Regions from separate parts of the Rhizobium sp. BR 250 genome, predicted to be linked through region 3. Evidence: riboswitches for the same ligand, from Rfam matches in the RefSeq annotation. Region 3 holds a riboswitch; each other region holds the start of a gene.
What was found. A riboswitch is a leader RNA that binds a small molecule or an ion and turns the genes downstream of it on or off. The one in region 3 is predicted to bind cobalamin.
Positions count from the first base shown of each region.

Region 1: another riboswitch for cobalamin. It lies ahead of QD336_RS11345 (ABC transporter substrate-binding protein); the one in region 3 lies ahead of QD336_RS10670 (DUF1636 family protein).
Region 2: another riboswitch for cobalamin. It lies ahead of bluB (5,6-dimethylbenzimidazole synthase); the one in region 3 lies ahead of QD336_RS10670 (DUF1636 family protein).

Region 1 covers NZ_JARWKW010000006.1:62,151-64,414, reverse strand. Annotated here, with positions in the region: gene QD336_RS11350 (GNAT family N-acetyltransferase) at 1-879, shown strand; cobalamin riboswitch at 930-1,163, shown strand; gene QD336_RS11345 (ABC transporter substrate-binding protein) at 1,322-2,264, shown strand, end outside.
Region 2 covers NZ_JARWKW010000001.1:168,239-170,502, reverse strand. Annotated here, with positions in the region: gene QD336_RS00865 (DUF2865 domain-containing protein) at 1-134, shown strand, start outside; gene bluB (5,6-dimethylbenzimidazole synthase) at 334-1,050, opposite strand; cobalamin riboswitch at 1,146-1,329, opposite strand; gene QD336_RS00855 (TolB family protein) at 1,541-2,264, opposite strand, start outside.
Region 3 covers NZ_JARWKW010000005.1:291,415-293,678, forward strand. Annotated here, with positions in the region: gene cobW (cobalamin biosynthesis protein CobW) at 1-577, opposite strand, end outside; gene QD336_RS10670 (DUF1636 family protein) at 574-960, opposite strand; cobalamin riboswitch at 1,120-1,338, opposite strand; gene cobO (cob(I)yrinic acid a,c-diamide adenosyltransferase) at 1,473-2,090, shown strand; gene QD336_RS10680 (cobyric acid synthase) at 2,092-2,264, shown strand, end outside.

The DNA of each region.
Region 1 (2,264 bases), on a different contig from region 3:
ATGGAGCTGCTCAAAGTCGATAGTTTCGAGTTGCGAACCGTGGATATCGCCGATGTAGAGGCCGATCATCTGCACGCGCTTTCCATGGCGGTGGGGTGGCGATATCACGCGAACGAATGGTGTTTTCTGCGGCAGTGCGGCGTCGGCCTCGCCGCGCTCGATGAGATCGATCGCGTCGTCGCAACCGCGATGCTGTTTCCCTATGATGAGGGTTTCGCGACACTCGGCATGGTCATCGTTTCCCCGCGCCTGCAAGGACAGGGCGTGGCGCCATGGCTGGTGCGGCGGCTTGTGACGAAATTCCCCGCCGTATCGCTCCGGCTCAATGCCACGGACGAGTCGAGGCGGTTATTTGCCGGGCTGGGTTTCACCGGAGAAACGGAAAAAGTGCATCTGTTTCGGGGAAAGGCGCAATGCCCGGCGGAGATGTCGCCCATTGGCAGAAAACAGAAAATTGAGCCGCTATCCGAAGAACACCTTGCCGATGTGGCTGACCTGGACCGGGTGGCTTTCGGCGTTTTGCGCAGCAGTGTCCTGTCGCGCCTTCTCATGGAAAAGACGGGTTATGGCCTGTTTGAGGCTGGCCGGCTTGTCGCCTTTGCGCTGCGCCGGGCGGCGGGGCGAGGCCACATCATCGGTCCGGTCGTTGCCGTGGAGGAAATGGATGCGATTGCGCTCGTCAGGCGGCATTTTGTCGATCTGGAAGAACAGCTTGTCCGTCTCGATGCCGTGCGCGACAGCGGTTCCTTCGCTGATTTTCTCGCGCAATCCGGCTTGGTGGCGATCGAAACGCTGACGACCATGACGAAAGACGAACCGCAGCCCATGGGCTCCGGCACGGCGAGAATTTTTGCGCTGGCCGGTCCTTCCCTGTTCTGACTTTGTGCTGAGCTGCGACACGATCGCAATTGACGCCCCGCCTCTTGCCCCTTATGTGAGAAAGCGACGGTTCCTGCAGCCGAAAGGCGAAGGGATTAATAGGGAACATGGTGCGGGCGATTTTTTCGTTCAATGCCGTGGCTGCCCCCGCAACTGTAAGCGGATTGTCGTTCATCCCCGTGACGCTTGAAGGCGTCATGCCACTGTATTCTCCGGAATACGGGAAGGCAGGTGAGTGACGCAAATCCGTGAGCCAGGAGACCTGCCGTCAAAATATAAACCATCGTTACGGGCGGGGAAGCCCGGAAGAGGAGATTGTAATGTTATTTCATAACATTTCGTTTGCGTCCTATTACCGTTCTCCGTACAAGACGTCCCGCTGTTGCTGCGCGTTCTGACGCCTGCTGCTCTGGAATAAGTTTTACTTTCGACTGGAGAACACATGTTTCATTCTAGACGCCTGCCGGTCCATGCCGGCTTTCTGGCCGCCGTGCTTTCGGCTTTGCCTGTTGTCAGCGCCAATGCTGCCGAAACCACCTATCCCCTGACGATCAACAGCTGCGGCCAGGAGATCACCTTCAAGCAGGCTCCCGCCCGCACCGTATCCGTCGGCCAGAGCACGACCGAGGTTCTTTACCTGCTCGGTGTTGCTGACAAGGTAGTGGGCACGGCATTGTGGATCGGCCCGGTTCTGAAGGGTTATGAGGAGGCCAATGCCAAGGTCGAACGGCTGGCCGATAATGATCCGAGCTTCGAGGCGGTTGTCGGCAAGAAGCCGGACCTCGTCACGACGCAGTTCCAGTGGCAGATCGGCCCGGAAGGTGTTGTCGGTACGCCGGCGCAATTCGCCGAACTCGGCATTCCCGTCTATACCTCGCCTGCCGATTGCGTCGGCAAGGACAATTCCGGCGGTGGTGATGGCGTGCGCAACACGGGCTTCACCATGGAGCTGATCTATCAGGAAATCCGCGACCTTGCCAAAATCTTCAACGTGCAGGATCGCGGAGAAGACGTCGTTGCCGACCTGAAAAAGCGCGAGGAAGCCGCCCGCGCCAAGATCGCCTCCGCGAATGGCAAGCTTTCCGCCGTCTTCTGGTTCTCCAGCGCCGAACTGGATATCGACCCCTATGTCGCCGGCCGCAACGGCGCTCCCGGTTACATCATGTCCGCGCTCGGCCTGAAGAATATCATCGAAAGCGATGAGGAATGGCCGACCGTTGGCTGGGAAACCATCGCCAAGGCCAATCCGACCGTGATCGTGGCCGGCAAGATGGACCGCCGCCGCTTCCCGGCCGACGATATTGCCGTCAAGCGCAAGTTCCTGGAAACCGATCCCGTGGCCAGCATCATGCCCGCCGTCAAGGAAAGCCATGTGTTCGACATGG
Region 2 (2,264 bases), on a different contig from region 3:
AGCCCGTGCCCGAGCGCGACTATGATCCGAACGACGCCAAGGTGCGCGTTATCGGCCCGAAATTCCTGCCGGACCAGACGGGCCGGATCGACCTGAAGAACCCGGCATTGAAGGGCATTCAGCCGCAGCAGTGACATATGTTTTGGATCCGGGCAGGTACCACTTGCTTCTTCTCCCAGCCGGGGAGAAGTCCGCGGCAGCGGGATGAGGTGACAAGGGTCGAGATATTCGGAGAGCGTGCCCCCTCATCCGACCCTTCGGGCCACCTTCTCCCCGGCGGGGAGAAGAAACAAGCGGCAAGGCTCCACGTCACTCACAGACCGTCTAACTCCCTTACCGCCCGCCCCAGCGGTTGCGAAACACCAGTTCCTCCAGCGGCACACGCTGGCGCCAGCCCTTCACCGCCAGTTCCGGCTCGGTATAGAGCTCATTGACCCGCCCAAGGCACAGCCAGGCGACGATCTCGATATGCTCGGGGATATCGAGAATGGCGCGAACATCGCTGTCATGGAAGATGCTGACCCAGCCGACGCCGATGCCTTCGGCGCGGGCGGCGAGCCAGAGGTTCTGGATGGCGCAGACGGTGGAATAGACATCCGTGCGCGGATTGTGGGTGCGGCCCAGCACCACCTTGCCACCGCGCGTGGGATCGCAGGTGACGCAGATGCTGAGCGGCGCCTTGCGGATGCCTTCGAGCTTCAGGCTGCGATAAAGCGCCTGCTTTTCCCCCGCAAACATCGCCGCCGCCTCCTCATTGGCGCGGCTGAAGGCCACCCATGCCGCCTGGCGCACGGCGCCATCGGTGACGAGGGTGAAGTTCCATGGCTGCATGAAACCGACGGAAGGTGCGGAATGCGCCGCCTTCAGGAGGCGCTCGACGAGATCATCCGGCAGCGGGTCCGGCAGGAACTGGTCGCGCACATCGCGCCGCGTCTCGATGGCGCGGTAGATCGCCTCGCGCTCCTCCCCGGAAAACGGGCGGACGGGCGAAAGTGCGTGACTAAATGGGTTAACGTCAGGCGACGTGGTTAGAGGCGGTTCGGTCGGCATCGTTTATCCCCAACAATGCGGGCGCGCCGGTGCCGAAACCATGCCGGTTTGCAGCGACGACGCACTTTTTCAGCAACCTGCCGCCGTCCGCGCGGTTCGGTCTATCCTGCCAGGCCGGTCTTCTGACTAAGCTTCATCCGCCCCTTTTCGCCTTCCCGAATTGCTTCAGTGGCATGAGAAAAAGAGCATCCGCCTCACAGCGTTGGGCACGTTCCGGTCTCTCACCGGATTCCCGATTCTCCCGCCGCAAGGGCGGGCACCTGACTGGTAAAGCTATGGGCAAAAAGGCTTGCGAACGCAAGTATCGCCAAGGCCGCGCGACAATATGACCGTGCTCCTCACCTCCGTCATTCCGGCCTTGAGCCGGAATCCAGCCGACGCGGCTCTCACGCAGCGGAGGGCATCCTTTCAGCCCAATGACTTGGGCTGGCTGGATACCGGACCAAGTCCAGCATGACGGGAGGGGGTACACCACCTCGTCAGAATCGCATCACCCCACCGGGAAATATCTGACATAAGCGAACTCATCCCCATCCGGTGACCAGTTGGGGGAGTTCATCGTGCCCTGCCCGCCAAAAAGCTCAAACAGCGTTTCGACATTGCCGCCATCCATATCCATCAGCCGCACCCGCACATCAAGATCGCGCGGATGGTCGAAGACATCACCGTCATAAGAAACGAACACCACCTTGTCACCCTTCGGAGACGGGTGCGGAAACCAGTCGCCATAGGCGCTGTCGGTGATGCGCTCGACGGCAGAGCCATCCACCCGCACCCGCCAGATCTGCATCAGCCCGGTGCGGCTGGAATTGAAATAGATCCACGCGCCATCCGGCGAATAATCCGGCCCGTCATTGCGGCCTTCACCATGGGTAAGGCGTGTTTCAACACCGCTGTCTATGTCCATGGAATAAATATCGAAAACCTGATCGCGAATGCCGCAATAGGCAAAACCTTTCCCGTTGGGAGACCAGCCATGCCAGTAGGAAGGAAGGTTCTTCGTCATCAATCGCGGCGCGCCGCCCGCCGAAGGCAGCAGATAGATGGCGCTTTTGCCGAATTCCACCTTGTCGGAAATGGCATAAAGCGAACCGTCGGGCGAAATACCGTGATCGTTGTTGCAGAGCGTGGCAAAGCCGGTATCGACCTTTTCCGGCGAAACATCACCGGCAAGGGACAGCCGATAAAGCAGCCCTTCGCTGTTCAGCAGCAGA
Region 3 (2,264 bases):
CATCATCCAGAAGATCGGCCTTGGTGAGCACGATGAGATCGGCGCAGGCGACCTGATCCTCGAAGACCTCTTCGACCGGATCGTCATGATCAAGTGCCTCATCATTGGCGCGCTGGGCAGCAAGCGCTTCCATGTCGTGGGCAACCTGACCTTCGGCGAGCGCCGCACCATCCACCACGGCGACCACGGCATCAACAGTCACGCGGCTCTTGATGGCGGGCCACTGGAAGGCCTGCACCAGGGGCTTCGGCAGGGCAAGACCGGAAGTCTCGATGAGGATATGCTCCACCTTCGGCTGACGGCTGAGGATCTGTTCGATGGCGGGCTGGAAATCATCCGCCACCGTGCAGCAGATGCAGCCATTGGCCAGCTCGACGATGTTTTCCTCCGGGCAGCTTTCAATGCCACAGCCTTTCAGAATTTCGCCGTCGATGCCGATATCGCCAAATTCATTGACGATGATGGCGAGCCGCTTGCCATCCAGCTTTTCGAGAAGGCCGCGCAGCAGCGTGGTTTTTCCGGCCCCCAGAAAGCCGGTGACGATGGTGCAGGGAACGCGGTCCAGAAGGGTGCTCATGATCTCTCCTCGGTAAAATCGAATGGGGGAATGCGCGCCACCATGCCGCACTTTAAGGGTTCGGGGCGGCCACGCCAGGGCATCAGGCCATCGGATGCGGCAGAAAGCAGTCGCGCGCCCGTCAGCAGGTCTTCCGCATCATCGGGCGTCAGCCCGCCAAACACATAAGACCAGCCATTGGCGCTGCGCAGCACGGCGCTGAGGCCACGCTTGCAATTGGCAAGGCAATTGACGGAACGAACGGCAATGCCGGTTTCCTCCGCCTTTGCGATGACGGCATCGGCAAGACGCGAACCGGGACGCGGTTCGGCAGTGGGATCAGCGTCATCGCGACAGCTGCGGCAAACGAAGACGGTCACGCCGGGCGTCGTTTCGCCCTGCACGTTCGCGTTTGCACATGAAGATGTCGCTGAAATATCCAAACCGTCCCGTTCCCGCGCCAAGTTAAAATTCATCGGGGTGCGGATATCGAAAACGGTGTGCGGACAGGCGCAAACCGGCTGTTCGATCTGACCGACTGACCGGAGCACCCCGCCCGGCAGACGTTTTTTCCTGAAACGGCAGGTCTCCTGGCTTGCGGCTCGATCAACACCCAGACACCGCCTTCCCGAACCGATCACAAAGGTCCAGTGGCTTTACGGTGCGGGCTTACCGCTTACAGTTGCGGGGGCAGCCACGGAATGACCCGTTATCGGGGTGGAACCGTGTTCCCTCTTAGCTTTTCCCGTTGCCGGGAAAAGACCGTCAGTCCCTTACCCTTAGGCTGAACGGGTGTGAGGGTCAATGCCGCACGCCCCTTCCCAGCACATTGCCGGGTGCGGCAAATTGAGTATAGTCGCCGCTCCGAATGGCAGGGGCATAAGGTCCCGCGCCGCTGGATGAGAAGGAAAAGGCGATGACCCGCGACATCAGCGACAGCGAAGCCGAACGCCACCGGCAGAAAATGGTCAACCGCAAGACGGTGCAGGATGCCGAAGTTGCGGAAAAGACCATCGAAAAAGGCCTGCTGATGATCAACACCGGCCCCGGCAAGGGCAAGTCCACGGCCGCTTTCGGCCTGGCATTGCGCATGCTCGGCACCGGGCGGCGGGTGGGCGTCGTGCAATTCATCAAGGGCGCATGGTCGACGGGAGAACAGCAGGCCCTGACGCTCTTTGGCGACAAAGTCGTCTGGCGTACCATGGGGGAAGGGTTCACCTGGGACACACAGGATCTGAAGCGTGATGTCGCGGCAGCGGCAAAGGCCTGGGAAGAGGCCAAAACCCTGATGGCCGACGAGACCATCGGCCTGCTGATCCTTGACGAGCTGAACATCGCGCTGCGCTACGATTACCTGCCGCTGGAAGAGGTCGTCGCAACGCTTTCCAACCGCAGGCCCGATCTGCATGTCATCGTCACCGGCCGCAACGCCAAGCAGCCGCTGATCGACGCCGCCGACATGGTGACGGAAATGACGTTGGTGAAACATCATTTCAAGGCCGGCGTGAAGGCTCAGGCCGGGATAGAATTCTGATATGGCAGCCCGGGTGCTGATGTTTCAGGGAACCGGCTCCGATGTCGGCAAATCGCTGATGGTGGCCGGCCTTGCCCGCGCATTCACCCGGCGCGGCCTCTCCGTCATGCCGTTCAAGCCGCAGAACATGTCGAACAATGCCGCTGTCACCGCCGATGGTGGCGAGATCGGCCG